3 regions of the Bradyrhizobium sp. WSM4873 genome follow, and region 1 is predicted to be linked to each of the others. Evidence: riboswitches for the same ligand, from Rfam matches in the RefSeq annotation. Region 1 holds a riboswitch; each other region holds the start of a gene.
The links. A riboswitch is a leader RNA that binds a small molecule or an ion and turns the genes downstream of it on or off. The one in region 1 is predicted to bind cobalamin.
Positions count from the first base shown of each region.

Region 2: it holds a riboswitch for cobalamin, as region 1 does, so the genes downstream of both, metE (5-methyltetrahydropteroyltriglutamate--homocysteine S-methyltransferase) here and AC0L21_RS03695 (TonB-dependent receptor) in region 1, are expected to answer to the same signal.
Region 3: it holds a riboswitch for cobalamin, as region 1 does, so the genes downstream of both, AC0L21_RS36055 (ribonucleoside triphosphate reductase) here and AC0L21_RS03695 (TonB-dependent receptor) in region 1, are expected to answer to the same signal.

Region 1 is NZ_JBVVPS010000001.1:759,619-770,793, reverse strand. It holds gene cobF (precorrin-6A synthase (deacetylating)) at 38-787, shown strand; gene cobT (nicotinate-nucleotide--dimethylbenzimidazole phosphoribosyltransferase) at 803-1,855, shown strand; gene AC0L21_RS03700 (histidine phosphatase family protein) at 1,856-2,428, opposite strand; cobalamin riboswitch at 2,501-2,702, shown strand; gene AC0L21_RS03695 (TonB-dependent receptor) at 2,820-5,168, shown strand; gene AC0L21_RS03690 (PepSY domain-containing protein) at 5,180-6,607, shown strand; gene AC0L21_RS03685 (hydantoinase/oxoprolinase family protein) at 7,068-9,071, shown strand; gene AC0L21_RS03680 (hydantoinase B/oxoprolinase family protein) at 9,068-10,648, shown strand; gene AC0L21_RS03675 (aminotransferase class III-fold pyridoxal phosphate-dependent enzyme) at 10,659-11,175, shown strand, end outside.
Region 2 is NZ_JBVVPS010000034.1:10,160-21,334, forward strand. It holds gene AC0L21_RS31440 (citryl-CoA lyase) at 1-183, shown strand, start outside; gene AC0L21_RS31445 (hypothetical protein) at 753-896, shown strand; gene AC0L21_RS31450 (GNAT family N-acetyltransferase) at 1,611-1,952, opposite strand; gene AC0L21_RS31455 (EAL domain-containing response regulator) at 2,681-3,895, shown strand; gene AC0L21_RS31460 (4Fe-4S binding protein) at 4,473-4,676, shown strand; cobalamin riboswitch at 5,465-5,664, shown strand; gene metE (5-methyltetrahydropteroyltriglutamate--homocysteine S-methyltransferase) at 5,764-8,079, shown strand; gene AC0L21_RS31470 (cytochrome-c peroxidase) at 8,899-9,966, opposite strand.
Region 3 is NZ_JBVVPS010000054.1:18,540-25,682, reverse strand. It holds gene AC0L21_RS36070 (hypothetical protein) at 1-250, opposite strand, end outside; gene AC0L21_RS36065 (anaerobic ribonucleoside-triphosphate reductase activating protein) at 1,394-2,047, opposite strand; gene nrdD (anaerobic ribonucleoside-triphosphate reductase) at 2,004-2,195, opposite strand; gene AC0L21_RS36055 (ribonucleoside triphosphate reductase) at 2,209-4,245, opposite strand; cobalamin riboswitch at 4,353-4,564, opposite strand; partial or broken gene AC0L21_RS36050 (IS256 family transposase) at 5,005-5,814, shown strand; gene AC0L21_RS36045 (outer membrane protein) at 5,774-6,199, shown strand; gene AC0L21_RS36040 (hypothetical protein) at 6,205-6,354, shown strand; partial or broken gene AC0L21_RS36035 (IS66 family transposase) at 7,110-7,143, opposite strand, start outside.

The DNA of each region.
Region 1 (11,175 bases):
GAAAGGGCGGCCGTGATGGCCGCTCTTCGCGGCCACGATGCTCACGCTCTCCTTGATAGGCATCGGTTGCGGCGATCCCGAGCAGCTCACGCGCGCCGCGATCACTGCCATCAACGCGGCCGATCTCGTCCTGATCCCGCGCAAGGGAACCGCAAAATCCGATCTCGCCGATCTCAGGCGGACGATCTGCGCGGATGTACTCACCAGTGACACGACGCGTATCGCCGAGTTCGATCTGCCGGTCCGCGATGCCGCTGAAGCGGACTATCGCAAGGGCGTGGACGATTGGCACGATGCCGTGGCCGCTGCCTGGTCGCAGACGATTGCAGATCATCTCGAAGGCGAGGGCAGAGTCGCGCTGCTGATCTGGGGCGATCCCTCGCTTTATGATTCCTCGCTGCGCATTGCGCGGCGGCTCAATCCCTCGCCAAAGATCGAGGCCGTTCCCGGCATCACCTCGATCCAGGCGCTGTGCGCGGCGCATGCGCTGCCGCTCAATGACATCGGCGAGCCTTTTCTCGTCACGACCGGACGCCGCTTGCGCGATGGTGGCTGGCCGGCAGGTGTCGATACCGTGGTGGTGATGCTCGACGGCGGCACGGCGTTCCAGTCGCTTGATCCGGCCGGCCTGCACATCTGGTGGGGGGCCTATCTCGGCATGCCCGATCAGATTATCATGTCCGGCGCGCTGGCCGAGATCGGCTCCCGTATCGTCGCCGTGCGGCAAGAGGCGCGCGAGCGGCACGGCTGGATCATGGACAGTTACATCCTCAAGCGCAGGCCGTGAGGCAAGCGAGGCAGCATGCTCCCCGAATGGGTCACCCAACAATGCCCCGATATCTCCGCAGTCCACCGCGAGGCGGCGGTGGCGCGGCAGGCGCAACTGACGAAACCGACCGGCGCGCTCGGCCGGCTCGAGCAGCTCGCGATCGAGCTTGCGGGCCTGCAAGCAACCGATCAGCCGCGCGCGGCGCGGGCGCCGATCATCATCTTCGCCGGCGATCACGGCATCGTCGCGCAGGGCGTCTCGGCCTATCCGAAAGAAGTGACCATCGCGATGCTGGCGAACTTCGCCTCCGGCGGCGCCGCGATCTCGGTGCTCGCGCGCGAGCTGGGCTCCAACCTGGAGGTCGTCGACGCCGGCACGCTGGCGCAGCAAGAGATGGCTGGAATCGTGACCGACAAGCCGCGCAGCGGCACGCGCGATTTCAGCGTCGAAGCTGCGCTCACCCCCACGGAGCTGGCATTTGCGTTCGACGCCGGCCGACGTGCGGTGACGCGCGCGCAGGCCGGGCAGCCCGATCTTCTGATCTTCGGCGAGATGGGCATCGGCAACACCACGACATCGGCGGCGATCGCGGCCGGCTTGCTCGGCGTGAGCGCGGAGGAGATCGCGGGCAGCGGCACCGGCATCGACGCGGCTGGCCGTGCGCACAAGGCGCGGGTGATCGACGCTGCGATCGCGCGCCATGGCATTGCAGGCGCTTCGCCCGAAAAGATCCTGTGCGCCGTCGGCGGCCTCGAGATCGCGGCCATCTGCGGTGCAATTATCGCAGCAGCGCAGCGCTGCATCCCCGTGTTGATCGACGGCTTCATCGTGTCGGTCGCGGCGCTGGCGGCGGCGCGGCTCAACCCGTCGTGCCAGCCGTTCCTGCTGGCTTCGCACCAGTCGGCGGAGCAGGGACATCGGCTGGTGCTTCGCGCGCTGAACGTGCAGCCGCTGATCAGCCTCGATCTCAGGCTCGGCGAAGGGTCGGGCGCAGCCATCGCGCTGCCGCTGGTGCGGTCGGCCTGCGCCCTCCACAACGGCATGGCGACCTTTGCGCAGGCCAATGTGCCTGATCGTCCCGCCTGATCAAATCATCGGTTGATTGACGCAGACGACGCGCCAGCCGGTCGCGAGCCGGTCGATCCGCGTCAGCGACAGCGGATCGATTACAAAGCGCAGCGCCGCTTGTGGCGTCAGATCCAGCGCGATGCACAGCGCCGCGCGGATCGTGCCGGAATGCACGACGAGCGTTGCGGCCCCGGTGCCGATCTTCGACAAACCTAGCCGGACGCGCGCGACCTGTTCCTCAAAGCTTTCGCCGCCCGGGGGCCGTCCGCGCGCCGCATCGTTCCAGAACCGTGCATAGGCCTCGCCACCGGTCGCGGCGAGTTCGTCATGCCGACGGCCGGTCCAGTCGCCAAAGTTCTGCTCGCTGAATTCGTCCAGCTGCAACGGCTCGAGCCCCAGCGCGCGGGCCGTTTCGACCGTGCGCCGCGACGGGCTCGCATAGCGCGCGGCGTCCCGCGGCAGGCGCTGCCGCAGCGCCTCCAGCTGCGCGCGATCGCCGAGATCGGCCGGCACGTCGGCCGCATGGATCGTCCCCGTGACGCCATCGACGGGCGCGTGTCGTATCAGCCAGAGGAAGGTCTCGCCTTCCATGCTTATCTCCAGGGAAATTGGTCGCCGTGGCACTAACGCGGCAACTGATACATTGACTCTGTCTGGATCGTAATCCTAGATGCTCGCGACGGTTTCCCCGAGAGGGGATGAAAAGGGAATGCGGTGCGGGGACATTGTCCCCAATGCCGTGGCTGCCCCCGCAACTGTAAGCGGCGAATCTTGCGTCACGTGCCACTGGGTGTCTCGGTCCCGGGAAGGCGACGCAAGGTACTGACCCGCGAGCCAGGAGACCTGCCGTCAGCCGTGGTCACACGCGAAGATGTCGGTCGGGGAGTACAGACATTCGGCTTCATCGGAAGGCTTATAAGCCCGAAGATGGGACCTTGGTTCGCTGTGACGTGCCACTGACGTCATACCGAGGTCCAAGACCGTGTCTCCTGTTCGTATTGTACGACCGCGCGCGTTCCTGCTCGCATCCGCCGTGCTGACATCCTTTGCCGTGCTTGATCCGCCCGCCGCGCTGGCGCAGCAGGCCCGCGAACCTCTGCCGCCGGTCGAGGTAACGCCCGTCCAATCCCGCAAGCCGGCCAAGCCCGCCGCGCGGGAGGCGCAGGGCCCGCGCCGCGCGGCTGCGCGCAGGCCAACGGTCGCATCTGTAACGCCTAAGCCTGTCGTGCCGAACGCGGCAGCACAGACGCCGCTCAACACCAATACCGTTGCGGAAAGCGCCTCGCGCCTTGGCCTGACCGTGCGCGAAACGCCCGCGACCGTGGAGGTGATCTCGGCCGCAACCATGCGCGAGCAGGGCTACCGCACCGTGTCCGACGTCGCGCAGGGCGCGGTGGGCGTCACATCCGGCGACAATCCGGCCGAGCCTTCGGCTTTCTCCATGCGCGGCTTCACCAACAGCCAGATCAACACGCTCTACAACGGCATCAAGATCGGTCCGCAGAACATGACCTCGCGGATCACCGACACGGCCAATCTGGAGGCCGTCGAATTCCTGAAGGGTCCGGCGTCGCTGATGTCAGGCGAGGGCGCCGCCGGCGGCGCGATCAACTTCGTCACCAAGCAGCCGCACACCGGTCCGATCCGGAACGAGGCGGATTTCTCCTGGGACTCGCTCAATTCGTTCCGGGCGCATTACGGCTCGGGCGGCAGCACCAATGTGCAGGGGCTGGACTATCGCTTCGACGTCAGCCGTTCCTCGCTCAATGGCTTTGCCGACGACACCAACACCAAGACGCTCGACGTGTCGGGCCAGCTCAACTACCGCATCTCCGACAGCCTCAAGGTCTGGGGCGCGATCGAGTACCGCGAAGATCGCTCGAAAGCCTATTGGGGTGCGCCGCTGGTGCCGATCGCCTTCAGCGGCTCGCATGCGACGACGGGCATGGTGTCCGGCAGTTATTTCAACAAGACTGATCTTGGGGCCGTCACGATCGACGACCGCACCTTCAACACCAACTACAACGTGCTCGACAACAAGAACGTAGCGAAGGAGGTCTGGCTGCGCGGCGGTTTCGAGCTGAAGCTGGCGCCCGACCTGACGCTGAAAAGCCAGGCCTATGGTTACGGCGCAGAGCGCACCTGGTTCAACAATGAGATCGAGGCGTTCAATTCCGGTACGAACCTGGTGGACCGTGAGCGCTTCTATGTCGCGCACAGCCAACGCCTGGTCGGCAACATCACCGACTTGATCTGGGATGCGAATATCGCCGGCTTTGACAACCGCTTGGTCACGACGCTGTCCTCAAGCTATCTTGATTTTGTGAGGCCGGGCGCCGCGAATTTCCCCGGCGATTCCGTTCCACTGGTCGATCCGCCTCGCGGCTATTACGGCCTGCTCACCATTCAGCAGCAGACTGCGCGCATCGATAATGAGGCGCTGTCATTCGAGGACCGGCTGAAGCTCACGCGCAGCTTTTCGCTAGTCGGCGGCCTGCGCGTCGAGCATATCGGGCTCGACCGCAATTCGACCGACAAGTTCGGTCTGGAGAAGGCGAACTTCCCGTTCTCGCAATCGTGGGCCCCGACCACCGGCCGTATCGGCTATACGTGGGAAGTCGTTCCGGGCCTGACCTTCTTCAGCCAATATGCGACCGGCGCCGACTTCGCAGCCAACAACATCTTCCTGCTCAATCCGACCGATCCGCTCAACCTGACCACCGCGCGCACCTATGAGACCGGCGTCAAGCATCTGTTCTGGGACAACCGGGCGGAGTGGTCGTTCTCGGCCTACGACATCCTGCGCAAGAACGTCTATGCCGCGGCCGGCGGCATGCAGCTCAATCTTGCCGGACGGCAGGAATCGAAGGGCGTCGAGCTTGCCGCGTCCGTGCGTCCGATCGAGCCTCTGCGTCTCTGGGGCAACATCGCCTATGTCGATGCGCGCTACGCCGACTACGATTTTGTCGGCGGCTCGTTCTCCGGCAACACGCCGCCGAACGTGCCGCGCGTCGTCGCCAATGCCGGCGCGTCGTACCGGTTCTTCACGCCCTGGGCGGTCGAGCTCGGCATCACAGGCCGCCATGTCGGCGACCGCTACAACACCGATGCCAACACCGTGACGCTGAAGGCCTATACCGTCGCGGACGTCTATGCCTTCGTCGACATCCCCAAGACCGTGTTCGATGCAGTCGACCAGGCCCGCCTGACCTTCCGGGTGCGCAACATCGCCGACAAGCGTTACGCGATCTGGGGCGATCCGTTCTATCCCGACCAGATCCTGCTGGGCGCGCCGCGGACCTATGAAGTCTCGGCCGCGTTCAAATGGTAGGACGCTGATCGATGATGCGCGCGATCGTCCTGCTGCATCGATGGCTCGGGATCGCGTTCTGTCTGCTGTTCGCGATGTGGTTCGCGACGGGAATCGTGATGCACTTCGTTCCGTTTCCGTCGTTGACGGAATCTGAACGCTTTGCCGGGCTCGTGCCGCTGGCTAGCGCGCAGATGAAGATCACGGTCGCCGACGCGGTGGCTGCGAGCGGGATCGCGGATGCGACACGCGTTCGCCTGATCCAGCGCAGCGACGGACAGGTCTATGTCGTCTCGGGGCCGTCGCGCGCGGGCGCAGTCCGCGCCTCCGACGGGGCCGACGCGTCGGTCAAATCATTCGACGTCGCGCTGGCCATCGCGCGAGATCACGCCCGCAGCCGTGGGCTGGATGCCGCGCGAGCCGCAATCGTTGCGCGCTCGGACTATGACCAATGGAGCGTGCCGAACGGCTTTGACCGCCACCGGCCCTTGTTTCAGGCTGCCCTCGGCGACTCCGCCGGAACGGAGGTCTATGTCTCCTCGCTCACCGGCGAGATCGTTCTGGATACGACGCGCAGCGAGCGGACCTGGAATCTCGTCGGCAGCGTGCTGCACTGGATCTATCCGACAGTCCTGCGAAGTAATTGGTCGCTGTGGGATCGCGTGGTCTGGACCTTGTCGCTGCTGGCCCTGATCGCAGCATTGCTGGGCGCTGTGCTCGGCCTCGCGCGGATCAAACCTCGAGGCGGTCTGATCGGCTCGCCCTATCGCGGCTGGCATGCGCTGCATCATCTCATCGGCCTCGCCGCGATGGTGTTCGTGCTGAGCTGGATTTTCAGTGGCTGGCTCTCCATGGATCACGGGCGGCTGTTCTCGCGTGGGCAATTGACCTCGGCTGAATCCAGCGTGATGAACGCTTCACCGAACTGGGCGGTGGCTGTATCGCTCGATCGGCAGCCTGTGTCGCCGTCGGCCCGTGAAATCGAATGGTTTGCCTTCAACGGCAATCTCTATCGGCGGGATCGGACGGGCCTTGCCGGTCAGACATTGATCAAGGCAGGGGATGTGCCCCGCGATGGACCAACGGGATTTCTGGATGTGCACGAGGTCCAGGGGCTGACCGCGCACCTCGCGGCCGGCTGCGGCGTACCGTCCGTACTTGCCGGCAATGACGACTATCCCGCGCAGTCCACCGTTCCGGGTGCCCCGGTCTACCGCTCCTACTGCGGCGACCTCTGGTTCGACATCGACGGCGCCAATGGCAATGTGCTGCAAAGGCTGGATTCGTCGCGGCGGGCTTATCGCTGGTTCTACGGCGCGCTGCACACGCTGGATTTTCCGGTCCTCGTCGCGCATCCGTTGCTGCGCGACTGTTTGGTCGTCGGGCTCTGCGCCCTCGGCTTTCTGTTCTCCATCACCGGCATCGTCATCGGCTGGCGCCGCCTGGTCGGGATGCGTTGAGCGGGCAAAACCACCGCTTACTGATCGTACAATAAAGAGAGGCTGAGCCGACTGCCATGCATAGCTCATAAGCAATCGCATGGCCCGTAGCGCCGGTCGATCGCCTGCAAATTAGACAGTGCGTGCGCGGCGCGCGGATTGCAGTGCAGCGGATGTGGCGTTTCGTCCGGGAAAATTCGTGGTGCGCTGCACTTGTCACGCGTGGAACGATCCACACAGACCTGCTCTCCATGCGGGCAGCGCTGCACTAAAATGTGCCTCGGCGCGCCGCGCTGGTTGCGGACCGGTCCTGTGCGTTGCGACAACTCTGGCCCTATCCCGAGCCCGTCGCTCTGTCGCACGCTCGCAAGCGGTGGCATGACAGGGGATGATGATGAGCGCTCTCGGATTGCGATTGAACCTGGCGATGGACGGGAAGCACCCGGCGTCCGGTTCAAACGTCGTCCGCAGCTGACGCCAAATGAGCACCGACGAAAATCACTGGGAGGTCGGCACCGATATCGGTGGCACCTTCACCGACATCATCGCAATCCGGCGCTCCCCCGCGGAGGCGCGGATCGCGAAAGTGCCATCACGCCCGCAGGCTCCGGTTCAGGCGATGCTGGAGGCGATCAAGGCGGTGGGCCTGCGCAAGAGCGAGGTCAGGCGCTTCGTCCACGGCACCACGCGCGTGACCAATGCCATCGTCGAGGGCAGGCTGCCGAAAGTGGCGCTGGTGGCGACCGAAGGCTTTGCCGACGTGCTGGAGATCGCGCGCTATCGCCGCCGCGATCTCTACCGTCTCGACATCCCGCCGAAATCGCCGCCGCTGGTGCCGCCGGAACGATGTTTTGGCGTCGCCGAGCGCCTCGATCATGAGGGCCGGGTGCTAAAGGCGCTGGAGGAATCGGAGATCGAGCGCCTGGTCGCATGGCTGAAAACGACCGGCGTGCAGAGCGTCGCGGTCGCGCTGCTTCACGCCTATGCCAATCCCGTCCACGAGAAAATGCTCGGCGAACGCCTCAAGGGCGTCGTTGCCCACGTCTCGCTGTCGCACGAGGTCAATCCCGAGGCGCGCGAATACGAGCGGACTTCGGCGACCGTGTTCAACGCGGCCGCCATGCCGATCGCGGTGGAATATCTCAGCGAGCTGGAGCAGCGGCTGCCGATCGGCCCGGGCCTGCAGGTGTTTCATTCGGCCGGTGCCATGGTCCCGATCGCGGCGGTGAAGCGGCGGCCGCTGGTGATGGCGATGTCGGGCCCCGCGGCCGGCGTCTCCGCATCCGTCAGCATCGCGCGTCAGCTCGGCACGTCGCGGATGCTGACGTTCGACATGGGCGGCACCACGACCGACGTCTGCCTGATCGTCGACGGCCAGGCCGAGATGACGGACGGCCGCATGCTCGGCGACAAGCCGCTGCGCCAGCCGATGCTCGCGGTTCATTCGATCGGGGCGGGCGGCGGATCGATCGTTCGCAACGGCCCCGGTGGCCTGACGGTCGGGCCGGAAAGCGCCGGCTCCGAGCCGGGACCGGCCTGCTACGGCCGCGGCGGTACCAAGCCGACCATCACCGACGCCAACGCCGTGCTGGGCTATCTCAATCCCGACACCAAACTTGGCGACCGGATCGGAATCGACATCAAGGCAGCGACTGATGTCATCGCGCCGATCGCGCGCGCTCTGGGGCTGAGCCTGACCGAAACCGCGCTCGGCATCATCAAGGTCGCGAATGCGACAATGGCGCGTGCGCTCCGCCGCGTCACGGTCGAGCGGGGCATCGACGGACGCGATTGCACGCTGCTTGCCTTCGGCGGTGGCGGCCCGATGCACGCCGCGGGCCTTGCCGATCTCTACGGGATTGTCGAGGTCGTCGTTCCCAGTGCATCGAGTGCGTTTTCGGCGCTGGGCTGTCTCACCGCCGATTTCAGCTTCCTCCAGCAGCAAACCCTGCGCGCGGCGCTCGACGGCATCGACCTCGCCCGTGTGTCGGAGCGGATCCGGGTGCTGATCGACGATGCGTCGGCGCCGCTGATCGCCAATGGCGTTGCCGCGACCGAGATTCAGATCGAGCTGGTGGCCTTGATGCGCTACGCGGCGCAGAACGACGCCATTGCGGTGCCGTTCGCGCGACCGCTCGACGTCATCACGCTGAAGAAGGACTTTCTGGCCCGGCACCACGAGCTGTTCGGCTATGCGACGGGCGAGAGCTGCGTCATCGAATCCGTGCGGGTGCAGGCACGCCGTCCGTCGACGACCGTCGTGAGCCGGCCGGCCGTCGCGGTCAGGACGGTCGGCGAGCGCATCTGCTCGTTTGACGGCTTTCACGACATTGCCACAAGCATCATCGATCGCGCCTCGCTGACCGAGATCGTCAGCGGCCCGGCCATCATCGAAGACGCATGGTCGACCGTGGTGGTCCCGCCCGGCTGGCAGGCGAGGCCGGATGTTTCAGGCAATCTGTCCCTGACGCGGGGGGCCTCATGAAGCTCGATCCGTTCGTCGTCGAGGTCATCAGGCACGGGCTCTCGGCCGCGGCCGAGGAGATGAGCCTGGTGATGACGCGCTCGGCGCGCTCGCCGCTGCTGCGCGAGGCCGGCGACCTGTCGTCGGCGATCACGGGCGCCCGCGGCGACCTGGTCGGGCAGGGCCGCGACATCCCGATCCATCTCGGCGCGATGGCCTATACGGTCCTCGAATTGCTGAAAGTGGTGCCGCGCGACAGCCTGAACGACGGCGACGCACTGATCTACAATGTCGGCCCGCTCGGCGGCAATCATCTCAACGACGTCAAGGTCGTGCGGCCCGTCTTCGTCGATGGCGAGATCGTCGCGTTCGCGGTCAGCCTCGCGCATTGGCCCGATATCGGCGGCACCTGGCCCGGCAGCTATTTTGCGAAAGCCATCGACACCTTCCAGGAGGCGATGCGCATTCCGCCGGTTCTGATTGCTACTGCAGCCGGCGTCAATACGCCGATCGTGCAGCTGCTCAAGGCCAATGTTCGGGATCCCGAATCCTGCGAGGGCGATCTTCTCGCCCAGATCGCCGCAACGAAAGCCGGCGAGAAGCGCATCGTCGAGCTCTGTCGCGAGCACGGCAAGGCGGTCTTCACGGCGGTGCAGTCGCGCCTGCACGATCTCTCCGAAATCGAGATGCGCGAGGCGCTGCGCGATCTGCCGGATGGCGTCTACGAGGGCGAGGATTATCTGGACGACGGCGGCGTCAACAACGCGCCTGCGCGCATTCATGTCAAGATCACCATTGCCGGCGACGAAGCGACCTTCGACCTCTCGGGAAGCTGCGACCGCGTCTCGAATTTCTGCAACACGACCCCGTTCATGGCGCGTTCGGCGGTGGCCTATGCCGCGCGCATCATGAGCGGGCGCGACATGCACCAGAACGCGGGCGCATTGCGGCCGCTGACCATCATCACGCGCCCGGGCTCGATCCTGGAGCCGGGGTGGAATGCCTCGGTCGCGGCCGGCAACCACGAGACCTCGATGCGCATCGTCGATGCGATTTTTCGCGCGATGCAGAATACGATCCCCGAACGTCTGTCGGCCGGCGGGGCGACCACGGCGGGCGTCCTCTTCTTCGCCGAACCGCGACAGAACGGTTCGTGGAAGATGCTCTACGAGGTCCACGGCGGTGGCGAGGGCGCGCGGCACGATCGAGACGGCATCTCGGCGACGCGGGTGCATCTGTCCAACACCTCGAACACGCCGGTCGAGGTGATCGAGGCGAATTACGCGATTCAAGTCGAGCAGCAGGCCATTCGCTGGCAGTCCGGCGGCGCCGGCGCGCATCGCGGTGGAGACGGCGTCATCCGTACCTATCGCATCCTGGCGCCGTCGATGCATTTGACCACCTGCATCGAGCGCATGGTGATCGCGCCGTTCGGCATGCAGGGCGGCGAGCCCGGCAAGACCTGCCGCATCTCGCTGATCAGGCAGGACGCGAGCGTCGCGATCGACGGCAAGTCGAACCTGGTGCTGCAGCAAGGCGATCTCGTCACGATCGAGACCTGCGGCGGCGGTGGCTACGGCGTCGAGGCTGCGGAATGAAGGGATTGCAATGAGCAGATTGTTGCGAACCGGGCTGAATGCCGGCGACTGCGCGCCCATGGCCGTGATCGGTGGCGAGGGCGTCTATTTTCATCTGTCAGACGGCCGCAAGCTCATCGACGGCAGCAACACCGGCGGCGGCCTCGGACACCGTCATCCTGCGATGGTCGAGGCGATCCGCCGCGCCGCGGATACGCCGGTCGTGAACGAGGGGTGGACCTGGGTCGGCCGCGAGCAGGCCGCTGACGATTTGATGGCCACCGCGTTCCGTGGCGAAGAGGATTGGGTCGGCGCGGTGCGCTTCTGCATCAGCGGCAGCGAGGCCAACGACATGGCGCTGTCACTTTGCCAGGCGTTGACGCAGCGGTCTGCGCTGGCGACGCGCGAGCGCGCCTATCACGGCATCACCGGCCTGTCGCGCAGCATGACCGTGCAGCCGCAATGGCATGGCGGCCTCGCGGTGCACTCAGGCGGCTCGAAGCTGCCGGCGCCGATGGCGCCCGTGCGGATATTGCCGGCACCACACG
Region 2 (11,175 bases), on a different contig from region 1:
GGCGAACTGGGCTTCGCCTCTCCGCTCGCGCGGGGGGTCTTCTGCTTGTCGCGCGCGGTCGGAATCCTGGCTCACGCCTGGGAGCAAACTGGGCGCAACGATCGCAACAAGGGCCCAATGCCCAAGCAGTTCGGCTACAAATACGAGGGCCAGCCGCGTCGCAGGCTCGAAGGCGCATCATGAGCATCTCGAAAACCCGCCCAAGCTGATGGAGGCCAGCGTGTTCTCGTCGATGCCGGCGGAGTTTCGTCGCCCGGCTGCTTCTTCGGAATGGGTAGACGCGAACCGCGGGGCATATCCAGTAGATTGTTTCATGGAGGGACCGTCGTTCGACCAGTCCGGGAATCTCTATGTCGTCGACATCCCCTTCGGCTGCATTTCCGGATTTTACCGGAGGGCATCTGGTCTTTGATCATCGAATACGACGGCTGGCCGAACGTCTGAAGGTTGCTCCGGACGGCCGGGTGCTCGTGTCCGACTATATCAACGGTCTCCTGGAGCGATCCACAGAGAGGGACCATCCGACCGGTGCTGGGCCACCGCAATTCCGAGTCCTTCATAGGCTGCAACGACCTGCATATCGCGACCAAAGGCGACATCTATTTCACCGATCAGGGCCAGACTGGATTGCACGATCGGACCGGCCGGGCATTTCGACTGTGCCCTGACGGCCGGATCATTGCTTGATTTCTAATGGCCCGGGCCCGAATGGCCTGGTGCTCAGTCCGGACGAGACCGTATTGTTCGTTGCAATGACGCGCGACAATAGCATCTGGCGCGTACCGCTGATGCGTGATGGCGTGGGGAAAGTCGGACGATTCAGCTGGTTCTTCGCGACGAGCGGTCCTGACGGACTGACGGTCGATCAAAAAAGGGCGGCTCTTTGTCGCGCATGATCCCCTCGGCCACGTTTTCGTATTGGCGCCAAACGGCGAAGCGGTCCGCTCGCATCCAGTCCTGCGCAGGGAGGGAGCTGCACGAATGTCGTATTGGACGCGGCACTCGGCACATTGCTCATTACGGAATCATCTACCGGATCAGTGTGATGGCTGATCTCGCGCACCTTCCTCGAAATTCGCCAGCAGGAGTGGCAAGGTGGTGCGGAATGCTTTCACGCGCCGGTCCGCCGCACCAAGATGCAGGAAATGAGTCTGGTAGACGACTGGCTGGCCAGTTGCCGAGAGAATGTAATTGGTGACGAATGGATGGCGTTTGTGTGGGTGATCTCAAACCAGAGCCAGTAAATCGCACTGCATGGGAAGCGCAAAAGAACGATTCGTAAGGCTGGGTCGGGCTTCGCCTGCGACGGGCCGCCGCCGACCTGTCGCCTTTTGGTCGGGCGGGTCGCGGTATCGCTTCCCACCATGCAGAATGATTGATCGCTAATATTCTCGAACGTTCTCGCCAAGAAGGCCGAAGAGGTAACCGCTCGCGGTGGGAGTCAGCACCGCATCAGCGTCAAAGGTTCTCGATCAGGCTCGGCCGCGACGCACGCGTGAAGCGTTCGTTTTGAGAAGCAACAAGCCCAGGACTGACTGCGTGACGGACTTTACCGATAGCACGCTAGCCCAGGAGCGCTTTAAGTGTGTGGCGCAGAGGTCGTACCACTGTCAGAGCCTCTTGCGCGCGCGCAATCCTCCCACCCGATATCCCCTCTCCTCGTAGAAGTGGCGTACCCGTTCTAGGGCCGGATAGCCATCCGGAGGCAACGCAACCTCAATCATCTGCCAGCCGCGTCGCTTCGCCTCCGAATCTGCCGCCTCGAGCAGATGCCGACCGCAGTCAGAGCTGCGGAAGTCACGAGAAATCCATAGCTCCTGAAGCACGCAGTACGCTCCGGCTGCTCTCACGGCCTGTACGGCCGAGATGCTAGCTACCCCTACAATCTGCCCGGTGCCTTGTTCCTCGACGACAAAAATGAAGCCCTGTTCGGGATCCTGAATCAGGCGCAACGCCGCCTGCTTCGCGCGTTGAAGTGTCCGAGGCCACCTAACTCGGAAAGTAGCTCTTCGACCGCTTTTGCGACCGCGTTCTCATCTCCTGGCACGCTCTTGCGCAAAACCGTGCCCGCGCTGGACGTGCCTCGCCCTTCAGCGCCAACACGAACACCTGACCGAGCCCTCTGGAGGAAATTCATGCTCAGGATACAGAAAACGCAATTGAGAGCAACTATCTGGCTCGGTAGGAAGCAGCACGTCCACACTCACTATAGGCAACAGAGCTGAGGTAATTGCAAGCCATTGCCGTTCTCAGAATCGACTGCGGTTTGAGCAGCTGCGCACTCATGATGGGCTGCCTTCGATTGGAAAACAATCACCAAACGGCACACGCCGGTCATGTCGATCAAACGTTCGTAAGAGTGATTGCCGATCGTCGCTCACGAACTACTCTATTCAATAAATCGTGCGCCACGATGATCGCAGCGCCATAGAGCGTCAGCTCGGTCCGTCCGAAGGAGAGATTCCCACCTCGCGTACGACATCGTACAAAGTTGCGCGAAGCGCGACAGGTATCATACGCGTGCGCCCGATAAAATCGTCTGAGCAAGATCGCGAAAGATTTTGCACACTAATGCACTATCTTAAGCTTATCTCGAACAATCGAAAGATATTGGGAAGCACAGCTTGTTTGGACCTTCGCTCGTCGTTTAAGGCACCGTCACGGAACGGGAGTGGTTGCGATGGAACATGGGCAGGCCGAACTGGTCGGAGGGAAACCTGTAATCTTCGGGCAACGTAAGGTGCGGCCGCGGGCATGCCTGGCCGTCGGCAAGCGGCATCTGCGCGCCTTTCTACGGGATGTGCTGGAGGATATGGGATTTGTTATCAGCGAATGCAGGACTGCTGACGAGTTGCCGCATGTACTCCGCACGGAGTTCCCTGATCTGATCCTGCTCGGCATTGGCTCGGACCGCATCGAGCCTGGACGATTGCTCGAGATACTGGTACGCGAAGAATTCGCAGGCCGAGTGCTGGCGTTCGGAGCGCGCGAGTCGATCATCATGGCGGCAGTGCAGCAGGTCGGCAGTGAATATGGACTTGCTATGCTGCCGCCGCTCAGGGCGCCGTTTGCAGCCGAGACGTTGCGCGATCGGATCGGCATGCTCTTGCCAAGAGAGCCGGCGCCCCGTCCCGCGGTCCATGTCGGAGAAGCCTTACACGCTGGCTGGCTTGAGCTCTGGTATGAGCCGAAGTTTGACGCGTGTACCCTTAGCCGCCGCGGCGCCGAGGCGCATGTGCGAATGCGGCACCCGACCTGGGGCGTTGTTCCACCGGCCTATTTCATCCCGGAACCTCACGATCCGCATTTTAGGAACTTGTCGCAGTTCGTGATCGACCGCGCGATCAAGGATTGGCAGTATCTTCTGGAGCAGCAAATTTCGATCGATCTCTCCATCAATCTCCCGGCAGCATTCCTGATTGACCCGCAGGCGGTACGCGATCTCTGTCGGCGCATGCCGTCGCACGCCGCTTTCGGCGGTTTGACGATTGAAATCGAGAGCGTGGAAGCGATCCAGAACCTAGATCTCCTGGTCGAGGTTGCGCGTGAGGTTCGCTTTCACAACATTGGCCTTGCAATCGACAATGTCGGTGCCAATTGGCCGCAGCTGATGGGGATGACAAAATTCCCGTTCATGAAATTGAAAGTGGATCGTCAGTTCGTCGGCGGCTGCGCGAATGGGCCCCTCAAGCGAACGGTGTGCCGCCATATCGTCGATCTAGCCAAAGAGTACAATGTGCGCACCGTCGCCGAAGGTGTGCAGAGCCAGGCTGACCTAATCGCTGTGGCCGAACTCGGCTTCGACCTTGCGCAGGGCCATCTGTTCGGAAAAGCCATGCCACTGAAGCAATTTGCACAGTCATCTTTCAACCCTGCTCCAGCTCGTCTAAAATAGTTGCGAGTGGCTGAGTGCGGCCAAGCGACGCTCACGAGCACCGCCATGCCTACTCGGCACCAGGCATGAGGCTGAGTGCAATTCGGTCTGCAGGGCCAGTGTCGCTCGTCCCGCCGCCACTTCATTTCCCTCCGAAGCTTGTTATACCACAAGCCCGTTTTGGCAAGCCTCCAGCGAGTCCTCCGCGGAGCTAGCGTTGCAGCCATGAGCGAGGCTTGCACAAACCTCCAGTCGGGGTGTGTGACCGGAGGTTTGCCGAGATCCGACGTAGACCTGCGTTCGTTCGCGGGTTTTTGTCGCCGCCGGTGGAGGAAGCGTCAGCCTCGCTTGCCCCCGCGCTGACGTGCCAAACAAACCGACGGACGCTTCCAGCGTCAAGTCGCGACTGACTCTCGCAAGAGGGCCCGATGGCTCGTAGGCTGAAATTGAAGCGACCTGTTGCTGTCGCAGACGCAACATGGTCTCAGACCCGGGACAGCCGAATTGGGCAAATTGCCCAACATTGAGCGCGTCTGCGTTTGGCACGGCATTTGAAAGGGATCGCCCATGGCATCGCTCGCCTAAGGAGTCGGAAGGCATGGCTTACAAGATCGTCGCTTCGCAATGCACCGTTTGTGGCGCATGTGAGTTCGAGTGTCCCAACGCGGCGATCAGTCTGAAGCGTGACATTTACGTTATCGATGCCAAAAAATGTACGGAGTGCGAGGGCCATTGCGACACGCCGCAATGCGCGGTGGTCTGCCCGGTCCCTGACACCTGTGTCCCGTCCAAGACAGGATAGGCAGCCCGCGACCAAAAGGCCTCATCGCTCGATTTCGCGAACGAAGTTGTAGATGTGGGACCTTGAGGAGACCACGACCGCATGGGGCGCATCGAGGTCGATTAACATCGTTATGAGCTTAAGACGCTGAGCGACGCCGAGGAACCCCTCAAAGGGCTCTGTCGGAGGACACCGTCGAATTTGTCACGAACAAGGACAAGGCCCTCGATGCTCAGTGGCCGCGTTACGGCCTATCGTCGCTGGCGGCGAGTCGAGGCGAGGAAGACCCGGCGTCGAGCGGCCACGGACGCATCGAAGCCGGCGCAAAAGTCGCTGAGCACGTGAACACCTAGTGCACCGAGAAGATCATCTTGGCCAACCTCACGGAGGCGGACGACCTCGTGCCTGGTCGCGGGCCCGCCGAACACCAAGGAGCCGACCTGATCATCCGTTCGGTCCTGGAGCAATCCGGCTTTCGAAATTTCTAGGGAGCCTCGTGGGCTGTGACCAAACGGATGCCGGCCGAGGATGATCGCACCTTCCTGACGCGCAGGTTCGAAAAGCTGCTGACGGAAAAGGTCGCCTCCTCGCGATCACACAGATACCGAAAGCGGCCCGGGTTCGTTCCGGTGGTGGAGCTCAACCGTTACGCGAGCAGGGAGCGAATGCATTTCAAAAGCGGAGCCTCCACAGATCCGGGCGTGTTCACTAGGCCGCGAGCAAGACCGTCTTACCTGCCTAGTGCGCTCGTAATCGCTTGGGCAATATCGCAGCGAGAATCGGTAGGTTGACGCATCGATCCTCGTGCGCATAATTCAAGCCGTCGCGGTCTCCGGATTTCGTTTGATCCGGAGCTAAGAGGGAAGCCGGTGCAATGCCGGCGCTGCCCCCGCAACTGTAAGCGGCGAGCCGCTGTCCAACGAAGTCACTGAAGCCATGCGGCTTCGGGAAGGCCGGACAGCAGCGACGACCCGTGAGCCAGGAGACCTGCCTCGACAAGATATCGTCCACGGGCGGGGCGTCCCGGTGTGCGCCAAGCAGTTGTCGCTCACGCGATGTTCGCTATCTGCGTCCGCCATGGCCTTTGCCCCAACATGGGGTCTAAGCTATGTCAATCCTTTCGCTTCCCGTTGCCACACTGGGGACGTCACGCATCGGCCCACGACGCGAACTCAAATTCGCGCTCGAGAGCTACTGGGCGGGAAAATCCAGCGAAGCCGAGCTCCTCGAGGTGGGGAGTGGACTTCGTGCCGCTAATTGGGCACGGCAAAAATCCCGCGGTGCGACCGTCATTCCTTCGAATGACTTCTCGCTCTACGACCATGTGCTCGATACCAGCCTAATGGTCGGCGCCATTCCCGACGTTTACGGCTGGAACGAAGGTCCTGTGTCGCTCAAAACCTACTTCACCATGGCGCGTGGCGCTCAAGACGGTGGTCACGCTCAGCATGGGCCCGGCGTAGCCGCACAGGAGATGACGAAGTGGTTCGATACGAACTACCACTACATGGTGCCGGAATTTCACCAGGATCAGATCTTTACGTATGCCTCTCGGAAGCCGATCGAGGAATATGAGGAGGCAAGAAGCCTCGGTTATCAGACGCGGCCCGTCCTAGTGGGCCCAGTCACTTTCCTGAAGCTCGGCAAAAGCGTAAATCCCGCATTCAATCCGCTGTCGCTGCTTGATCGACTCCTCCCCGTCTATGTCGATGTTCTCCGCGAACTAGCCTCGCGCGGCGCTGAATGGGTTCAGCTCGACGAGCCATGCCTAGTGATGGACGTCGACGAAGCATCTCGGGCCGCTGTCCGCCGGGCCTATGCTCATTTCGCTAAGGCCGTGCCGGCGCTTAAAATCATGCTGGCCACATACTTCGGGGCTGTCGGCGACAATCTTGAAACAGTATTGGCCTTGCCCGTTGCCGGGGTTCATGTCGACCTGGTTCGTGCACCTGACCAGTTGGACGCGATTGTCGCCAGAGCAGGTAGAGATCTCGTGGTCTCGCTCGGTGTCGTTGATGGTCGCAACGTGTGGCGCTCTAATCTGCCGGCGCTACTCGACCAACTTGCTCCTATGGTCAAAAAACTGGGCCGGGACCGTGTTCAGATTGCCCCCTCCTGCTCGCTGCTTCATGTTCCGACCGATATTGAACTAGAGATCGATCTCGATCCCAATCTGAAGACGTGGTTGGCGTTCTCAGTGCAGAAGATCAAGGAACTTTCGATATTGGGCAAAGCGCTGGCTGGCCATGCTGCCGACGTGGCCGATGAACTCACGCTCTCAGAGGATGCATCCGTCACCCGCGAAACATCGCCGAAGATCCACAGTGCGAACGTCGCCGGACGAATGGCCGCGATCGACGATAGCATGCGTCGCCGTCGCAGTGCGTTCACCCAGCGCGCCGACGTCCAGCGCGTCGCCTTCGCATTGCCGATGTTTCCAACCACAACCATCGGATCCTTCCCGCAAACGGCGGACGTCCGCAATGCGCGTGCAGCTCATGCGCGGGGAGCGCTGAATGACACGCAGTACGAGCAGCTTCTGAAAGCGGAGACAGCCCATACCGTGCATTGGCAGGAAGATATCGGCCTGGACGTGCTCGTACACGGTGAGTTCGAGCGCAATGACATGGTTCAATACTTTGGCGAGCAGCTGTTGGGTTTCGCATTCACCAAGCACGGCTGGGTTCAGTCTTATGGCTCGCGGTGCGTTCGTCCTCCTATCCTGTTTGGAGATGTCTCCCGCCCGAAGCCCATGACCGTTAAATGGTGGCGACATGCGCAGTCTCTGACCAAAAAACCCGTCAAGGCTATGCTGACCGGACCGGTGACGATCCTGAACTGGTCGTTTGTCCGTGACGACATCCCGCGGAGCGAGACATGCCGACAGATCGCTCTCGCGATCCGAGACGAGGTCATCGACCTTGAGGCGGCTGGAGCGACCATGATCCAGATCGACGAGGCTGCGTTGCGGGAGGGATTGCCGCTGCGCAAATCGCAGTGGAAGGACTATCTCGATTGGGCAGTGGACAGTTTCCGCGTTTGCTCCTCCGCTGTCGCTGACGGAACTCAGATCCATACGCACATGTGCTATTCCGAGTTCAACGAAATCATCGATGCGATCGCAGCAATGGATGCCGACGTCATTTCAATCGAGGCGTCGCGCTCCAAAATGGAATTGCTCGACGCTTTCAAGAGCTACAAATATCCTAATGAAATCGGGCCAGGCGTCTATGACATTCATTCACCGCGCATTCCCGCAGCAGCCGAGATCAAGCAGCTGATTGTGTTGGCGCGGCAGCGGGTTTCCGATCGGCAGCTCTGGATCAATCCCGACTGCGGACTGAAAACTCGAAGATGGGAGGAGGTGCGTCCCGCGCTCGTCAATATGGTGGCCGCCGCACGTGAGTTGCGGGCCGAGGCATGATCGTACGGAGCGTGTCGCCAACGTATCTGTGAATAAGATGAACGCGCTTTGGGAGCTCGCGATATCCTTGCGAGCTTCCAAAGTGTCCAGCGCCTGCGAATGCCGGTTTGCCCCGGCGGAGGCGATCGCATACAGCGGCGACAAGCTCGAACCGGCGGACGACCGCATGCCGGCCATACCGATTAGGTGACATATTCCAAGTCACTTACGCTCGACGCGAACCACGGTCCTATCGCTTCATTTATCCATCGCGTGGATGCGTCCCATCAAAACAATCTATTTTACCGCCCTTGCGGAATTTCATACCTAATTTGCGCCTTCGCGCGGTCTTCGGGAAGATTTGCTGGTATTCGGCGGTGCCAAAATACTGGCGCGTGACGGCAAACTGACGGTTGAGTTTCAGGGCTCGGCAGTCAAACCGCCTGCGCGATGGATCCCAGCTCCATCAAGGCGCTGCCCGTGCCAACCGGACAGCTGGCAAGTGGTGAGCAAGTCCTGAAGTTTACGACAGCAGCGAAAGGCAAGCGGCTCGCTAAGTTGTGCAGAGCGATATCCGCTTCTCCTTGTTTGACGGCGAATGCCCTCGTCGTAAGTCGATCGCCGGTAGTCCTCCCTACCGACGAAAGCTGGAACGATGCGGAAAGCAGCGTCGCTCCCGCGTGACTTTCGCCCGGCCTCGCATTGAGGCCGGGCGGCTTTTTATGTGCCTGCTTATCAGTGACAGCAGGGGATCATTCATTTTGGCGTCATTGCGGGACCCCGGGTTCTTGGAGCGCATCTGTTGCTGTTCGGCAGGGAATGAGGCCGGTGCTGCTAAGGCTATCTGCCTATTGAAGGCTTTGGTGTCGTGTTGTTGCGCGTCGGCAGTATCGGATATTCGATCTTAGGCAGCCGACCGGTCAGCGAATTCAGAAATGAGACAATGTCGTTTTCCTCTCTATCGCTAAGCTTGGTGCCGAGCTGGATTTCACTCATCAGGGCAACAGCTTGCTTCAGGCTCCAAACCTGTCCCGAATGAAAGTAAGGGGCTCGCAACGCGACGTTTCGCAATGGCGCCGCGCGGAAGACATATTCGTCGCCGACCGCCCTGGTGACCGCAAACCGGCCCTTATCGGCGTCCGGAAGCACGCTTGCGTCCGGCTTTTTCATCACGCCGAACGGGAAGTAGGCCTGTCCACCGAGATTGATACCATTGTGGCAAGAGGAACATCCCTTCGCCATAAACAGTGCCAACCCTGACTTTTGCTGATCATCGAGAGCACGTGTATTGCCCTCCAGATACTGGTCGAACGGAGCCGCAGGTGTAATGAGAGTCGCTTCAAAAGCCTCGATCGCCTTCGCAAAATTTTCAAAGGTGACCGGTCTCGCTTCGTTCGGAAACGCGTTGTTGAACAAGACGACGTAGCTGGGCATTGAGTTCAAGATACCGAGCACATGATCCGGAGTCGCATTCATTTCGGCACTCGCCTGCACCGGGCCGGTGGCTTGCGCCTTCAGGTCCGCGGCGCGTCCGTCCCAGAATTGCGCCGCATTGAACACTGCGTTGTAGACGGTTGGCGCCCGACGTAGGCCGACCTTCCAGCCGTGACCAACGGAGGTCGGACCGGCATCGACTCCGCCGGTGCCGAGATTATGGCACGTATTGCAGCTAATGATCCCGCTCGCTGATAGCCGCGGATCGAAGAACAGCATCTTGCCAAGCTCGACCTTTCCATGCGTCACCGGATTGTCTTTTACCGCAGGAATGACCGAGGGGATTGGATGGAAGGTCTGCTTGGCGTTTCTCATCAGATCATCGTCGGCGTTAGCTCCTGATGACATCAGCAGCCCAATAGCTAAAATCGATGCTTCAGCGACAAGCCGAAGCTCCGGGATTGACATGTTCATACACCGCCTCATTAGTTCTGATTGTTAAACAAGGAAACAGTCGAAAGCGATGCCACGCGTTCCTCGACGGTCCGGCGCAGTATGCAGCGGATCATCTGAAGCGAGGCTGCAAAAATGTGCGACTTTGCAGCTCGCCGCCGGCGTTCACGCACGGGCTTGAGGGGCTTACGTGATTCGCGAGTTGGCTTTGAGCTTAGATCGCGGCCTTTCTGTTGGTCGATCAGCCTAGCGCCTCAACGTTCGGCGTGATGGTCGATCTGACAACAACAAGTGTGCCGCAAGCAGTAAGCTGTCCGGTGGCCGCATCGGTGCTCCATCGAGCGATTGGGTGGCCAATACGCTCCCGCAAAGTTGATGTATCCGTCTTACACCAATGGCCGCGCTCAGCGCTCACGGTGTCATTGGACAATTAGCAACTGCGATGCCAGTTGCGTCCGAGATGCAAGTTGCTGATTTAGTTGTAGAACGGGTCCGGACGAACAAACAAAGTCTGATGTCTTGGTTTGATCACTACATTCAGTGTCACAGATGCCACAAGCGCCAGGCCCGGCTAGAGGTGATCGTAGATACTTTTGTGGTGAGGTTCGCTTGCTAGCTTGCCGACCGCACGCGGGAACGGCGGTAACAAGACCTACGCAGCTGGGCGAGACACTGAGAGGCGCCCGGCGGTGCGCATCGTTCACGATTTCGCCGAGCCCGGCCGACTGAAGCCTCTCCGACTTATATCCGGGCCGCTCTGGCGCGCCGCCGCCGCGAAGCCCGGCTCGTTCGTGAAGGACGAGCCTCCGAGACCGAACATGGCTTGATTCAATTCCACCTGAGGTTCGCTGGCATGGCATTGCCGTGCTCAAGTCTGAAAGGCGCGGCTGCCCAGAGTTTGACGGTGCGACCGTCCGATTGATCGCTACTCCAATTCGACAGGTGACCAGCCTGACCCCGGGTGTTGGTTGGATTACCAAGTCGGCCCACTCACGGGCTGCTGCTCGCTTTTGAAATCCTGCGCGCTGGGGCAAAATAAGCTGAACTTCTGCAGGAGCAACCGCTACTTCGTGCTCTTGCGTTGAATGATGCCGATACAAGAGGACACGCTGGGAGGAGATCGTGACATCAGTCCGCAGATGGCCCAAGTCCTGAGATTTATCGGCGTGTTAGCGAGGAAGAACGTGATTGAGCACTTGTCCATGGCTGGTTCAAGTTGGATACGGTATC
Region 3 (7,143 bases), on a different contig from region 1:
TGTGATGGATTCGTCCAAAGCGCCGGTCCTCATAGATCTCTCTTTCCGCAGGTCGCGCTAGGCGCAAGCGCATGATGCCGTAATCGTCGCACAGAAGGGCCCCGCCAGACTTCAGGGCCGAGAGTTTCGTGCGCAATTCCTCACCTTTTAAGATCGCTTCGGCTGCCGCGTGGGTTTTTGAAGCAAATGCAAAGACGGGACGCCGGTCGACCTCAACCGCGAAAACGGAAAGGGAGGGGAATTCTCTCATTTCTTGATCTTCAGACCGATCTCAACGAGCCGTCGAATTGCTTCGGACAACTGAGCTGCTGCCGGTTTGATGGACACCGAGTTAAGCTAATCCCACCTTGCGTTCGAGCTCAACGGGGCCGGCCTCGCAACTACCAAAAGGGGGCGCTGGACGCGCGGACCGCACCAAGTTAGCCTCGTCCGATGGCCGTTCGGGGAGACACACAAACACAAGATGAGCTGGAAGAAGGAACTAGAGGCGCTGCTTCAACAATCCGCGGCAATGTCGAACGCGCAGGAACATTAGCACCTATTCCAAAGCCGACAGCGCCCATCGCGCCGATTGCAAACGCTCCCCAACGGGGCTTCCCCGCCCGATTCTCCCCGGCCGTTGAGCTGGGACAGCTCCGAACGAGAGCACTTCACCAAGCGACTTGCGGATTTCAAGGTGCACGAAGAGGGCGTTCACCGCGATCGCGAGGAATATTGTTGCCGCACGATGCACGGGACACGCGATCTCGCGAGAGGCCAAGGCATAGAGGAGCAGACCTAAGTGCACGCAAATGCGCGTAAATTTGCTAATTCCGGCCATCAGTTCCCGGCGGCCATTGCTGCCTAAGCGCTTCGCCACCGACCTTCGCCTGCCTGGGGTGCCGGACGCGTACGCTGACCGCCGGCCTCTGGTGCGGATGTCGGATGAGGAACAAGAATGCCGATTAACAATTGCGACACAGTTCACGCGAAGCAGCATTAGAGCAGTTCAGTTCGGCACACTGCCTGCTTTGTTCCACGCTACGATCCCCGACGTTGGTGGCGATTCGGGAGCGATCTTGGAGACAGGCGGCCCTGGCCACTCTCCCACATTTCTGCTGAACATAGCAGATCAGCCACGCGCCGCGCCCATGGTGGCCTGGCGCGAAGGCATTCACGGACTGTTCAATGCGGCTGTGGACTTGACGCGTCGCTTCGGACAACGGAATCGTTGCGCGCCTGCCTAGAGCCGCACCACCAGCAGACACCGGCGCCCGCAGATCTCCTGCGGCAAAACGCGAAGTGTTTCTCCAGCCGCCGCAGCAGTGTCTGGTGTCGGGCGGACCGCAACTCGGGGGGGAATGGCAGGGATATGTGCTGCAACCGGCACCCGGACGGCAGCGGCTCACGGGGACTAAAGAAGGCTCGCGGTCGTGCATCCCGCCGCCCGGAACGGCTGAAGCCGATGGGCAGGAACGCCAAGCGCGACAAGGTCGGACGCCAGACGCGCCAGGTCGGAGCGATCCAGCAAAGCATTATGAACCGTCGTGCGGATATCGCACGCGACGCCGCTTTCGAGCAGACGCACGAGGCTGGCCTTGGCGTTGATGCCGCTCCCAACGACGCCAGTGATCCGCTTGTAGTGATCGAACGCAGCCTTGACGTCGAAGCCGATCCAGTCGACGAGCGGCAGTACAGCGGACAGCCGTGTGGGACAGGGCCCGGCGGTGTGCAATCCGACGCGGAAGCCGAGTTCGCCTCGCACGGCACGCATTGCGTCCGGCAGCGCAGCCTGGAGAGTGGGTTCGCCGCCAGAGAACACCACGCCGTCGAGCAGCCCGCGACGGCTATCGAGAAAAGATAGCACTTCCTGCCACGGGATTTCCGACTCTCCCCTCGGGGAAATCAGATGCGGGTTGTGGCAATAGCCGCACGACCAAGAGCAGCCCTGGCAGAAAACCGTTGCCACGAGCTCGCCCGGCCAGTCGCAGGTGGACAGCCGGGCGACCCCGCCAATTCGCAGCTCAGCCGAGCGCGGCGCGCGTTTCAGCGAAGAACCTGCGCTCATTGTGCTCGCCTTTCTTGCCGCAATTGAACGACGACACCGGCCGGTGATAACCCATCACGCGAGTCCAGACCTCACAGGGCTGGCGCTCGTCGTGGCTGAGCGTCCCCGCAGGATCGCTGCTCGTCGTATGGGCATTAGACTCGTTCATCTGTGGTCTCCTTTCAGTTCGCGGCGGCATGCCGCTTGAGTGCGAGCTTTTCGGCGTCGCATTTGGGACAGAAGACATGCTCGCCTTCGAGATAGCCGTGCGTCGGACAGATCGAGAATGTCGGCGTGACGGTGACGTAGGGTAGGCGGAAATTTGAGAGCGCCCGCCGCACGAGCTTCTTGCACGCTGCGCCTGAGGACAGGCGTGAACCCATGTAGAGATGGAGCACCGTACCGCCGGTGTATTTGCGTTGCAGCTCGTCTTGGCGCTCAAGCGCCTCGAATGGATCATCGGTGAGGCCGACCGGAAGTTGGCTCGAATTGGTGTAATAGGGGAGATCGCCGGTGCCCGCCTGCAAGATTCCGGGGTAGCGCTTGCGGTCTTCCTTCGCGAAGCGGTAGGTCGTGCCCTCCGCCGGCGTGGCTTCGAGGTTGAACATGGTGCCGGTTTCGGTCTGGAACGCCGAGATGCGCGCACGCACATGATCAAGCAGCCGTACCGCAAAGGCATGGCCCCAAGGTGTGCTGATGTTCTCGCAATCGGCGGTGAGGTTGCGGATCATCTCGTTGACACCATTCACGCCTAGCGTGGAGAAATGGTTGCGTAGCGTGCCGAGATAGCGCTTGCTGTAGGGAAAAAGTCCGTGGTCCATGTAGCGTTGCACGACCGTGCGCTTGATTTCCAGGCTGTTGCGGCCGATTTCCAGCAGCGCATCGAGGCGATCGAATAGGCCCGCTTCGTCGCCGCGATGCAGATAGCCGAGGCGAGCGCAATTGATGGTAACCACACCAATAGAGCCGGTCTGCTCAGCGCTGCCGAACAGGCCGTTGCCGCGCTTGAGCAACTCGGTAAGATCGAGCTGCAGCCGACAGCACATCGAGCGGACCATGTTCGGCTTAAGCTCGGAATTGATGAAGTTCTGGAAGTAGGGCAGGCCGTATTTCGCCGTCATCTCGAACAGGCGATCTGCGTTCTCGCTCTCCCACGGGAAATCCGCGGCGATGTTGTAGGTCGGGATTGGAAACGTGAATACACGGCCCTTGGCATCGCCGTTCGTCATCACCTCCATATAGGCGCGGTTGATCATGTCCATTTCGGACTGGAGGTCGCCATAGGTGAAATCCATCCCCTCTCCGCCGATCACGGGCACCTGTTCGCGCAGGTCCTCCGGGCAGGTCCAGTCGAAGGTGAGATTGGTGAAAGGCGTCTGCGTACCCCAGCGCGAGGGGACATTGAGGTTGTAGATGAGCTCCTGGATCGATTGCAGTACATCGCCGTAGCTCAAGCGGTCCCTCCGGATGAACGGCGCCATGTAGGTGTCGAACGAACTGAAGGCTTGCGCGCCCGCCCACTCGTTCTGCAACGTGCCTAGAAAATTGACGATCTGCCCGACCGCACTCGACAGATGCTTCGGCGGGCCGGCCTCGACCTTGCCGGGCACCCCGTTCAAGCCCTCGGTCAAGAGCGTGCGCAGCGACCAGCCGGCACAATAACCGGCGAGCATGTCGAGGTCATGGATATGGAGGTCGCCGTCACGATGGGCGCGGCCGATCTCCGGCGGGTAGATGTGCGACAGCCAGTAGTTGGCGACGACCTTGCCCGAGAGGTTTAGGATGAGTCCGCCCAGCGAATAGCCCTGGTTGGCGTTGGCATTTACGCGCCAATCGCTACGTTCGAGATACTCGTTGATGGAAGCGGCGACATCAACCGTCGTCGTGTGGTCCTGGCGCGCCTGTCCGCGTTTCTCGCGATAGACGATATAGGCGCGCGCAGTGGCGAAATAGTCCGCCGCGATCAGCACCTGCTCGACGATATCCTGTACCTCCTCAACTTTGGGAGTTGCGCCGACGAAGCGGTGCGCGATGACCTTGATAGTCTCTTCCATGAACCGGCCGGCCGCCTCGTCGTCGAACTCGCCGCTCGCCCGCCCCGCGCGCGCGATCGCAGAACGGATCTTGCTGGCATCGAAGACAAGCGTGCCGCCCTCGCGTTTGACGATCGAGCGCGGCAATGCGGCTTGCAACGAATTGCTTTGACCCAGACCAGACATCGGCATCCCACTTGGGTTGGGGCAAGGCTGAAGTAGGCGCATGCGGAAAACGAGCCGCCCTCGGCGGCCCACTGCCGGCTAGCGACCACCGGGACACCCCGCCCGAGGACTCTGTTGTTGTCACGGCAGGTCTCCTGGCTCGCGGGTTCTTGCTGCTGTCTGGCCTTCCCGGCGCCGAGATTTTGCGCCAGTGACTCTGTCGACAGCGGCTCGCCGCTTACAGTTGCGGGGGCAGCGCCGGCTTTGGCTTTCGGCCGTACCGGCTTCCCTCTTAGCTCTCTATCTTGCGATTTGAGAGACCGTGACAACTACATCTAGACGCCGTATTCGATTCTGTGTCAACAGACGGTTCGTCGTTGACGAAGCCTCCGTCCTTGGTCCAGCGGCGCTCGGCGACGTAATCCGAAAGATTTATTCACGCCTCGCGGATGCAGCCGTTCCGTTCGAAAGCCATCGAGCGCAGCATCGACGGCGGCAAGAACATTGGAAAGCTCGTCGAGGCGCGGCGCGATGTCGTGCGATCGCTTCTCCCTCGGTCGACATCTTAACCGGTGGGCCGAAGCAAACCAGCCACACGCAGAAAAGTTGGTCGTTCCTGAAAAGTTGGTCGTTCCTGGTGGTGGTGTAGCTCGGTAGAGCGAAGCCGCCCAGACGCGCGCCCTCAATAGCGCCGTAGCGGGCGGGCGGCTTTGCGGTGCTCACCGGCAGTTCTCCGGTAGGATCGGGTTGCGACACGCCAAGGCAACCGAGGAACCAGCGATGACCGACGACATGATGAACCTGCGCACGCTGGTAGGGAAGTCCCCCGACGCCGATCTGCTGCGCGAGATGATCGGCTTTGCCGCCCAGCGTCTGATGGAGCTGGAAGTGGGAGGCCAGACCGGGGCGGCCTATGGCGAGAAGAGCCCCGAGCGTCTGGCCCAGCGTAACGTTACCGGGACCGATTTGGGAGACCCGCGCCGGTGCGGTTGAGCTGCGAATTCCCAAGCTGCGCAAGGGCTCCTACTTTCCAGGCTTCCTCGAGCCGCGCTGCATGGCCGAGAAGGCGCTCACGGCCGCGGTGCAGGAGGCCTATGTGCAGGGCGTCTCGGCCCGCTCGGTGGACGATCTGGTGCAGGCCATGGGCATGACCGGCATCTCCAAGAGCCAGGTCAGCCGACTGTGCGGCGAGATCGACGAGAAGGTTAAGGCGTTCCTCGCCGGCCCGATTGAGGGCGACTGGCCATATCTGTGGATCGACGCCGCCTACGTGAAGGTGCGCCAGAATGGCCGCATGGTATCCGTCGCTGTGATTGTCGCGGTCGGCGTCAATAGCGACGGCCGACGCGAGGCCCTCGGCATGGACATCGGCCCGTCCGAGGCGGAGACGTTCTGGACGGCGTTCCTGCGCAAGCTCGCCCGCCGCGGCCTGCGCGGCGTCAAGCTCGTCGTGTCCGATGCCCACGAAGGTATCAAGGCCACCGTAGCCAAGGTGCTCAATGCCAGCTGCAACGGTGCCGCGTCCACTTCATGCGCAACGCGCTGGCGCATGCCGGCAAGACTGGACGGCGTGTCGTCTCTGCCTTCATTTGTCAACAGAAGCGGATCTCTCCGCGGAGGACAGGCTGGCTACAACTGGCAGTTCGGTCGGGCCATCTTTGGCGTCCAGGGTGACATCGCCGGTGTGGATGTGAAGGGCACCAGTCCCGGCCTCAGAATTGGGGCATCGTGCACGGCCAAGAGCGATTGGTTAGCCACCGTCACGGGTCGGGTCGGCGGTGTTGTTGCCGACCGGACACTTGTGTACGTCAAGGGAGGTGCGGCCTGGATGCAAACGGATCATAACTTCAGCGTCCCTGCCGGTTTCGGCGGAGCGGCTTCCGTGAGCTCCTCCAGCACGAGCTGGGGTTGGTTGCTTGGCTCGGGTGCGGAATACGCGTTCTCGCCCAAGTGGAGCGCATCTTATCGAGTATAGCTAGATTGAGTTTCGACAAGAAGAACATCGCGCTGGATGTCTCAGCCTTCGCAGGCGCACCCGCAATCGCTAACATTGACTTGAAGAACAAGCTGTCGGTGGCCAAGATTGGCGTGAAGTATAAGTTCGGCGGGCCAGCCGTTGGATGGTGTTGACTCTCAAGGCTCCGAAGGAAAGCCCCGCTCACGCGACGCTTTCTCTTTGGCATCTGACGTCCTTCAAGAGCGATGCGGATGTCGGCTTGAGGTGACAACGGACATCAATGGAGCTCAGAGCATTAGGCCTACATAGCCGGGGAGGTGTTGCGCTCTGGGATAACGAAGCAGCGCCGCGACGCCGGCAACGGAAGTCGGCGTCGTGTTGGGAAGCGCCCACTCCAGATCCGGGTAGAAGTCGCATAGCTGCTCGACTCGTTCCTCGGCGCAAGGAAGTCCGCCTCGGCAGCGATGTCGAATGGCGCGCCGGCCCGATCGTCAATCCGTCCTACCGCCCTCGGACAAGGACGAATTGCTCGATCATTGTGGACTACCCACGAGGACGTCGCCGACGACAAGGTGCTCGCGTGGCGGCTTTAGCGGAAATTCATGCGTCGCGTGATATGTGGCGAGCATCTCAATTATTTTGCCGACCCTGGGGTCTATTGCCCTAAATCCCTGTCGCTTGGCGCGCTCGAACAGCGCATCTAACGAGTGTCCAACGTCATGTTTCATCAGCTCTTGCTGCGTCCCGCCGCACCCGCTCAACAAGCAAGGGAGCTGCCAGAGGCCCTCGCGGCCGAGGAGCCGGCGCCAGCCGCGACTCTGCCGATGTCTTCGATAGGGCCGGTTCGACGCATGCGGGAACGAAGGCGACGCCAACGCGATGCTGCACGGGGGCCAAGCGAGTTCGCCGTAACGAAGCTCCGTTCGCGAAGAGCGTATTTCTGGTTGAGCGCGATCAGACGG